DNA from 2 places in the Bradyrhizobium sp. USDA 4454 genome. Region 2 is predicted to be linked to the other one. Evidence: riboswitches for the same ligand, from Rfam matches in the RefSeq annotation. Region 2 holds a riboswitch; the other holds the start of a gene.
What was found. Region 2 has a riboswitch for ZMP and ZTP ahead of ACVIW0_RS27835 (serine hydroxymethyltransferase). Riboswitches for the same ligand answer to the same signal wherever they lie in the genome.
Positions count from the first base shown of each region.

Region 1: it holds a riboswitch for ZMP and ZTP, as region 2 does, so the genes downstream of both, ACVIW0_RS16085 (bifunctional 5,10-methylenetetrahydrofolate dehydrogenase/5,10-methenyltetrahydrofolate cyclohydrolase) here and ACVIW0_RS27835 (serine hydroxymethyltransferase) in region 2, are expected to answer to the same signal.

Region 1 is NZ_JBTRCN010000001.1:3,450,075-3,454,479, reverse strand. It holds gene ACVIW0_RS16095 (zinc-ribbon domain containing protein) at 1-81, opposite strand, end outside; gene ACVIW0_RS16090 (MaoC/PaaZ C-terminal domain-containing protein) at 216-656, opposite strand; partial or broken gene ACVIW0_RS16085 (bifunctional 5,10-methylenetetrahydrofolate dehydrogenase/5,10-methenyltetrahydrofolate cyclohydrolase) at 808-1,676, opposite strand; ZMP/ZTP riboswitch at 1,692-1,772, opposite strand; gene ACVIW0_RS16080 (hypothetical protein) at 1,988-2,395, shown strand; gene ACVIW0_RS16075 (hypothetical protein) at 2,476-2,997, opposite strand; gene ACVIW0_RS16070 (hypothetical protein) at 3,213-3,869, opposite strand; gene ACVIW0_RS16065 (VOC family protein) at 4,078-4,405, shown strand, end outside.
Region 2 is NZ_JBTRCN010000001.1:5,979,632-5,984,036, reverse strand. It holds gene phnE (phosphonate ABC transporter, permease protein PhnE) at 1-535, shown strand, start outside; gene ACVIW0_RS27835 (serine hydroxymethyltransferase) at 676-1,944, opposite strand; ZMP/ZTP riboswitch at 1,978-2,062, opposite strand; gene phnF (phosphonate metabolism transcriptional regulator PhnF) at 2,185-2,910, opposite strand; gene phnG (phosphonate C-P lyase system protein PhnG) at 3,015-3,476, shown strand; gene phnH (phosphonate C-P lyase system protein PhnH) at 3,481-4,089, shown strand; gene ACVIW0_RS27815 (carbon-phosphorus lyase complex subunit) at 4,093-4,405, shown strand, end outside.

The sequences.
Region 1 (4,405 bases), 2.5 Mb from region 2:
TTGCGCCTGCAAGCGGAGCCATTCGTCGGCCCTGCGCCGCTTCGCATCGATCTCCCCGCGCTTCTGCTTGTTGCTTTTCACGGCCGCACCACATCGTCGAACCGAATGCTCCGGCGGCCAGACGCGACAGCATCAAAGATGCGCTTCAGTTCGACCGCAGGTTTGGCATGGTAGCCGCAGCATTGCCGAGCGGCCAGACTCAATTCGGGCGAAGGCTATGCCCGCTCCCGCTCCGCCGGCCGCATGTGGATCAGCGCATCGAGCACCAGGACAAGAACCGGCCGCTGCTCGTCGTTGACGAGCTCCGTCTTGAAGATCACGACGGCATCGCGCCGCTCCGGCCTGATGGTGATCTTCTGGATCTCCGATTGGCCAGTCAGCGTGGTCCCCGGGCGGACCGGGCTCGGCAGGCGTATCTCGAAGCTCCGTCCGACGATGCCCGCCACCTTGCTCCAGATCGCCTCCACGACCAGCCGCTGATAGATCGCAATGGTGTTGAAGCCGCTTGCGATCAGGCCGCCGAACGGGCCCGCCGCAGCCGCGACGGGATCGGTGTGAATCGGCACCGGATCATATTTCCCGGCAAACTCCAGGATCTCGGCCTCGCCGATCGTGTAGCGGCCAAGCTTGAAGGTCTGATCTTCCGCATACAGCATCGCGCGTCTCCGTGTGTCGCGCGACGATAGACCAATGCTGCGGGGCTTTCCATTACCTGCGAGGTCATCAACTTCGCGCACGGAATATCCAAGCGGGGGCACGAGACGCGAGCAGCGCCGACCGTTCGCGCTCCGCCCTGAGCATCCTGCGCTATTGCAGCCGGGCCGCCTTCGCCCTCGCCTTGGCGGCCTTCACCGTGTTCTCCATCAGGCAGGCGATGGTCATCGGGCCGACGCCGCGCGGCACCGGCGTGATCGCGCCGGCGACCTGCACCGCTTCGTCGAAAGAGACGTCGCCGCACACCGCGTAGCCGCCGTCCGGCTTCTCGACCCGCGTGGTGCCGACACGATCACGATGGCCTGCGGCTTGATCCAGTCGCCGCCCACCAGGCCCGCCTTGCCCACCGCACTGACCAGGATGTCGGCCTGGCGGCAGATCTGGCTGATGCCGCGGGTGTGGATGTGGGTCTGCGTCACGGTGGCCTGCTCCTGCAGCAGCAGCGCTGCCATCGGCTTGCCGACGATGTTGGAACTGCCGATCACCACGGCATGAGCGCCGGTGAGATCTGATCGAATCGACTTGATCAGCCGGAGACAGCCGAGCGGCGTGCACGGCACCAGCGCAGCGTCGCCGTGAAACAGCCGGCCGGCGTTGAGCGCGTGCAGGCCGTCGACATCCTTTGCGGGATCGACCGCCGCCATCACGCGCAACGAGTCGATATGCGCCGGCAGCGGCAGCTGGATCAGGATGCCGTCGATGTCGTGGCGCGCATTGAGGGCATCGATCCTGGCAAGCAGATTGGCCTCGCTGCAATCATCCGGCAAGCGTTCGACCGCGCCGCGCAGGCCGAGCCGCTCGGCCATCCTGACCTTGCTCTGCACATAGATCTGGCTCGCCGGGTCGCAGCCGACCAGCACGACCGCAAGCCCCGGTGCGCGCGGCAGCCGGTCAAGTTCACTGGCAATTTTGTCGATGACAATCCGGGCATGTGCATGCCCATCGAGAAGTTTCGCCGTCATGGCACCTCCGTTTCGAAGCGGTGCCCAGGCGCGCGGCGTTTCAGTCTCTGCGCTCCCCGATGGTGGTCCATCCAAGCGCCAGTCGCGCAGATGGGGTGGTCATAGCCGCCCCGCCCGGCAAAGGCAAATCACGCTCCCTTGGTCGTTCCACGGCGACGATTTGCCGGTATTTCCCCGGTGGATCGGTGCCGGGCGGGCCGCGTCTGGGGTAGGATTCGGACAAGACTTGCGATAAGCCTCGGCGCTTGCCGGGCTTTTCCGATCCCCGGCGCCATCCTTCCGGTCATCACGCCATTTCGGACATTTTCACCATGAGACATATCATCCTCGCGCTGGCGCTCCTCTGCCCGGCTGCCGCGCTTGCTCAAGGCACCACTCCAGCCCCGGCGCCCGCCGACAAGCCGGCGGCGGCGACGCAGCCGATGGTCGGCGACAAGCCCCTGGTCCAGGTCGGCAAGAAGCAGGCCGCCAAGAAGGGCGAGAAGCCGCCCGCCCCCGACAAGCCGCAATCGGCCGCCCAGAAGCTCCAGGCCTGTCAGGACATCGACGATGCCACCAAGGAGCGGCTGATGTGCTACGACGAGATTTTCAAGCCGCAGCCGAAGCCGAAGGCCGCCCCCGCCAAGGGCGTCAACGAATGCCGTTTCGTGAAGGAAGAGGACGAGCGGCTGACCTGTTACAACGGCTTCGCCGACAAGATTCCGCGCCTGCCACGCTAAGCGCGCCGATCGACACATGAAAATGCCGCCGCATGCGTTTGCGGCGGCGAATCGATTGGCCGGCTGGCGCCGTGGTCCTGCTACCAGGTGCCGAACCCGCCGAAGAAGCCCATGCGCGGCTGCTGCTGCGCGACGCGGTAGGGCTGATACATGCCGGGCTGGGCCAGCCGCATCGGCTGCTGCGGATGGGCATGATAGCGCGCGACCTTGCGCTTCTTGGGCGCCTGCGGCTGGGCCGGCTGCTCGGCCGGCTTCGCTTCGGCGACGACCTTGTTCGCGTCAGCCTTTTCCGGCGGAATGAACTGGGCAAACGTGCTGCGGACGCGTGCCTGCGCCGACGCGTCGCCGGCAGCCGGCAGGGCCGCTGCCGCAACCGCATTGACCTGCGCCGGAACGATGGTCGGCAGGCTGGTGTCATACTCCACCCGATCCGGCAATTTCTGGGTCGACCTGATGCGCACCATGGTCTTGTCGACGCCCGGCGACGAGATGGTCTGGCTTTGGCCGGGAATCGTGGCCTCCTGCGGCACCACGGCATTGACAATGAAGAGCAGCGCGAGCAGCACGCCACCAACATACAGGAAATAACGCGCCACTGGCATCTTGGTAGCTCCCCCCGCGCCGGGCGCGGTTCATCTCGGCGCGACGACATCAGTCATCGCGCGGGCGAATTCATCGTCTGCGTATGATCACCCGGACAGTCGCCATCCCGCGGTTCCGGGTCGTTCTCCAACGGTCGGCTTATTAGTTAGTTCCTGCCTGGCCGTTACGGTTCACCCGGGAAGTCAATTCCCCGTCACTTTTTCGAGATGCAGGTCTAGACGCGGCTGGCGGTCACGACCGTGCATTTCGCCTTGTCTGCGTTAACATTGACGAACCCGATTAACATCCGGGGATAGGTCTTGCGGCTCCTCATGCCGATGGTATCCGGGATCAGCCGCTTGCGCTCGGTCATGGGGCTGCCGTCCCGGCGGATGAAGGCGCAGGCGATCTCGATATCCTTGACCGCGAAATCATTGGCGTTGCGCAGCGTCAGGGTGACCAGCGCCTTCGAACCCAACCCGCCGCGCTGAAATGATTGCGAGGCGATCCGCAGCTTGTCCAGCGGCAACCGCTCGACGCCCGGCACGGACGGCCTCGCCTCCTCCGCCGGCTGCGCCGTGGCCACGCCGACCGTGGCCGGCTCAACTGCGGCCGCGGCCGGCGCATCCTTGTGTGAGTCCTTGGCGGTCTGGGCAGGCGTATCCGCAGTGCGGACGATGGCCGATGACACCGGCCGCGTCTCCTGGTCGCCGGCGTCGCTGGGCTCGGGGAGCACGAACCAAGCGCCAATCCCGGCGAGCGCGATCAGCGGCAGCAGCAGGCTGGCGTAGAAGCCGCCCTCACCAAGATGTCCGGCAGCCGCCTTTCGAAACGACGCCAGCCCGATCCGCATCGTCGTGCCCTCACCCTCGACGCCCGATCGCGCCGTCACCCACAGAGCAGGTCTATAGAGACGGCCGCAGGTCGAGCGGCCACGCGAGAACAACCGCCGACCGCCGGAATGGTTTCATTCCGGGACGACAATCTTGCAACTGCGCGCAGGGAGGGATGGCATCGCCGGCGGCCGATCGCTAAATTCCCGCCGCCCGAGATCGAGTGCCACGCTCCAAAGCGGCGCGAGAACAACACGGAGTTTCGCAATGCCAGTCGTCACCTGGGACCACGTCCATCTGCGCAGTCCCGATCCCGAGGCCACCGCGACCTGGCTGCGCGACATTCTCGGCGGCGAGATCATCCGCGGACCCGGCCGCATCGACGTCCAGCTCGGCGGCGCCAAGATCTTCATCGCCGAGGTGACGCAGGGCGACGGCGTCAACGCGCCGCCGGTGACGCCCTATCAGGGGCTCGACCATTTCGGGCTGACCGTGAAGGACATCGACGCGGTCGCCGCCGAGATCAAGGCCAAGGGCGTCGAGTTCACCAAGGAGCCGACCACGATCCGCCCCGGCGTGCGGATTTGCTTCATCC
Region 2 (4,405 bases):
GGTCAGCCTGCTGGCGGCGCGCAACATCATCCCGTCGAACTTGATCCGCTTCCCGGTGCGGCGCTTCCTGGACACGATCCGCGGCGTCGATACGCTGATCTGGGCGCTGGTCTGGATCAACGTCGTCGGGCTCGGCCCGTTCGCCGGCGTGCTCGCGATCATGGTCTCCGACTTCGGCGCATTCGGAAAACTGTTCTCCGAGGCGATCGAGGCGGCCGACCGCAAGCAGGTCGAGGGAATCCGCGCCGCCGGCGGCAATGCGCTGCATGAGATTCGTTTCGGGCTGCTGCCGCAGGTGCTGCCTGTCATCGCCGGGCAGGTGCTCTATTTCATCGAGTCGAACACGCGCTCGGCCACCATCATCGGCATCGTCGGCGCCGGCGGCATCGGCCTGCAACTCGCCGAGCAGATCCGCATGCTGGAATGGCAGAAGGTGTCGTTCCTGATCCTGATGATCCTGATCGCGGTCGCCGCGATCGACTTCATATCGAGCAAGCTGCGGTTTGCGATCATCGGCCAGCGTGCCGTGATCTAGCTAGAGCGTTTTCGAGCGAAGCGGACACCGGTTCGCCTGAAGAAAACGCGTCAAGACAAGAATCCGGAGCTTCGGTTCTGATTCAATCCGAACCGAAGCTGCTCTGGAATCGCCTCGCGCCGGCCGTTCGATTCCGCTGATCAGTTCGATCCGAACCGGGACACCAGGCCTGGAACAGGAAAAGCGCGGCACACCTCGACACACTCCGACCTGAGCCGCGCGACGACCGCATCGTCTGCTTTCGCCTGCAGGGCTGCGGCAATGAATTCGCCGATGCGATGCATTTCCGCGCCTCCCATGCCACGCGTGGTCGCCGCGGGTGTGCCGAGGCGGATACCGCTCGGCCTGAGCGGCGGGCGCGGATCGTCGGGAATAATTTGCTTGTTTGTGGTGATGGCGATGGCGTCGAGCAGGTCCTCGGCTGCTCGCCCGTCCAGTCCGGTATCGATGACCATCATGTGATTGTCGGTCCCATCCGTGACCAGCTTCATTCCGCGTTCCATCAGCGTTGCTGCCAGAACCTTGGCGTTGCGCAAAACCTGCCGCGCGTAGGTCTGGAAATCCGAGGTCGCTGCCTTGTTCAGAGTCACCGCGATACCGGCCACGACGTTCATGTGAGGTCCGCCCTGCAGGCCGGGAAAGACGGAAGCATCGATCCGACCGGCATGTTCCCTCCGGCACAGAATGATTCCGCCACGGGGGCCGCGCAACGTCTTGTGCGATGTCGTCGTCATAACGTCGAACCCGGCATCAAGCGGATTGCGCATGACATTCGCGGCGACCAGTCCGCCATAGTGGCTCACGTCGGCCATCGTGAGCGCGCCAACCTCGTCGGCGATGCTCTTGAATGCTGCATAGTCAAGGTCGCGCGGATAGGAACTGTAGCCGCACAACACCATTTTCGGACGCGCTTCACGCGCTGTCGCGCGCAACCCGTCGAAATCGATTGCTCCGCTCTTTGACGGGGCCGTCTTGTAGCGAATGAAGTTGAACAGACGTCCCATATGGGACACCGGCGCGCCGTGGGTGAGATGGCCGCCATGCGACAGGTCCATGGCGAGAATGGTGTCGCCCGGATTCAACAGGCCGAGATAGACGGCCTGATTCATCGGCGACCCGGAAAGAGGCTGAACATTGGCGTGCTCGGCGCGAAACAGCGAGCAGGCCCGCTGCCGCGCGAGGTTCTCGATCTGGTCCGTGAACTGCTGACCGCCGTAGTACCGGCGTCCCGGATAGCCCTCGGAATATTTGTTGGTGAAGACGGATCCGAGCAGTTCAAGCACCTCCGGGTAGGTGTAATTCTCGGATGGAATCAGTTCGACGCCGTCTTGCTGACGGCGCTCTTCCCCCGCAAGGGCGGCGGCGATCTCTTGATCGTTGATGGAAAGTTCATCGCGAAATGACGGCATGCTCGGGCTCCTCAACACGCTGTTGTTTCAGCAGATTGGTGCCCAGGCGATCGGCGCTAAAACCTTCGCGCTTCCCCGTGGTCGATTCCACGTCAGCTCGCCAGTCGCGCGACAGGACGAATGAGCACAGCGGCTCCTCGCGATGCAGCTTTTAGCCGATCTGCCGATCTTCCGCAACGGCCGTTGGCGTGGACTTTGTTGAGAGGCTTGACGTCGCACCTCGGATTGTAGAGGGGATCGTCAGCCGTTCTCGACCAGAAACTCGACGCGCTCGGCGGCGAACCGCGAGCGCTTGGTCACGAGCGGCTGGTCCAGCATGTCGACATCGGTTGCATCGACCACCAGCACCGGCCGTCCCAGCGGCAGGTCGAGCCGCGCCGCATCGGTGGCATCGGCAATCGCCGCGGTGATCCGGGTCGAGGCGCGGTGATAATCCTTCACGCCGTAATGTCCGAGCAGCTTCGTCATCGAATGAACGTTGGCGAACACGTTGCCGGCATCGGGAAATCGCTCGGCTGACAGCCATGTGGTGGAGACGCAGATCGGTGTCCGGTCGGCAAGCCGCACCGCTTCGATGCGGATCAGCGGCGCACCGATCTTCAGGCCCAGCTCGCGCGCGATGTCGCGGTTGGCAATATCCTCGCCGGCCTCGATCAACTGGCCGCGCGGCTCGTGGCCGCCGGCGCCGACGATTTCCGAGAAGCGCGTGCGCGAGCGCAGCGGATAGGCGAGGCGCTGGGCTTCGACATAGGTGCCGCTGCCGCGCTCGGCGCGCACCAGTCCGCGCTCCGCCAATGCGGCGAGCGCCCGCCGCACGGTGTGGCGATTGACGCGGTAAGTCTCGGCGATCTCCATTTCGCCGGGCAGCTTTTCGCCCGCGGTAAAGCGGCCGTCAGCGATGCCGCGCTCGATGCCGTCGGCGACCTGCCGCCACAAGGCGACGCCGGAACTTTCCTGCATGCTCATCGCGCGGTGATATCAGAAATCTTCAGTTTGTCACGAAACAGTCATGGCGCTCCGCTATCAAGTTGTCTAGTATCATAGACAACTTGATACAAGCAAGGTTGCCAATGAGTTCGATCGGACTAAACAGCAAACAAGCCCAGCGCAAGGCTGCGATGACGGTGCTGGCGCACTCAGCGGCTGCGGATATCGCAGGCCGGCTGGCGGCGATCGCAATGCCTGCGCACGAGAACCTCCGCGAGCCGGAAAACGGACTGGTGATGCTGCGCGGGCGGATCGGCGGCGACGGCGCGCCGTTCAATCTCGGCGAGGCGACGGTGTCGCGCGCGGCGGTGCAGCTTGCCACCGGCGAGGTCGGCTTCGGCTACACGCTCGGCCGCGATGCTGAGAAGGCGCGGATGATCGCGCTCTGCGACGCGATGGTGCAATCGGCGGCGTTGTCCGGCGAGGTGGAGACCAAGGTGATTGCGCCGCTGCGTGCCGGGATGAATGCCGAACGCGCCCGCAAGGCCGCCGAGACCGCGGCGACGCGGGTCGATTTCTACACGATGGTGCGCGGTGAGGGGTGATGCAATGACGACGATTGCCGAAATGCCCGCAGGCTTTGCCGACAAAGTGCTGTCGGCGCAATCCACCTTCCGTTCCGTGATGGATGCGATGGCGCGCCCGGGCAGCGTGCAGCGCGTCGCAGCAAGCGTCGGGGTGCCCGCCGGCATGATGCGCGGCGCGGCCGCGATCGCGCTGACGCTGTTCGATCACGACACGCCGATCTGGCTCGACAGTGCAATGTCGGCGACGCCGGACGTCGCCCGCTGGCTGAAATTTCACGCCGGCGCACCGGTGGTTGGGGACTCCTCGATCGCAAGCTTCGCGCTGATCGGCGAAGCCGCGAACCTGCCGGCGCTGGAGCGCTTCGCGTTCGGCAGCAGCGAATATCCGGACCGCTCGACCACGCTGATTCTCCAGGTCGACAGCCTGACGCAGGGGCCGGCCTTCGAGCTGAAAGGGCCCGGCATCGACGGCAGCGCGCTGCTGCAGGCGATGTTCAAGCCGCGTGACCTGTTCCAGCGGCTTGCAATCAACGAAGCCCTGTTCCCGCGCGGCATCGATGTCGTGCTGGTCCATGACGATGCCATTGTGGCGATCCCGCGCACCACGCGGCTGATCGCAAGCGGAGTGTGAGCGATGTATGTAGCCGTCAAGGGAGGCGAACGCGCCATCGAGAACGCTCATCGCCTGCTCGCGCACGAGCGGCGCGGCGATCGCGATGTGCCCGAGGTGACGCTGGCGCAGATCTCCGAGCAGCTCGCGCTCGGTGTCGATCGCGTGATGACCGAAGGCTCGCTGTACGACCGCGAGCTTGCGGCGCTGGCGATCAAGCAGGCGCGCGGCGATATGATCGAGGCGATCTTCCTGGTCCGCGCCTTCCGCGCCACGCTGCCGCGCTTCGGCGCCACCGAGCCGGTCAACACCGGCGAGATGCAGGTGCGGCGCCGGA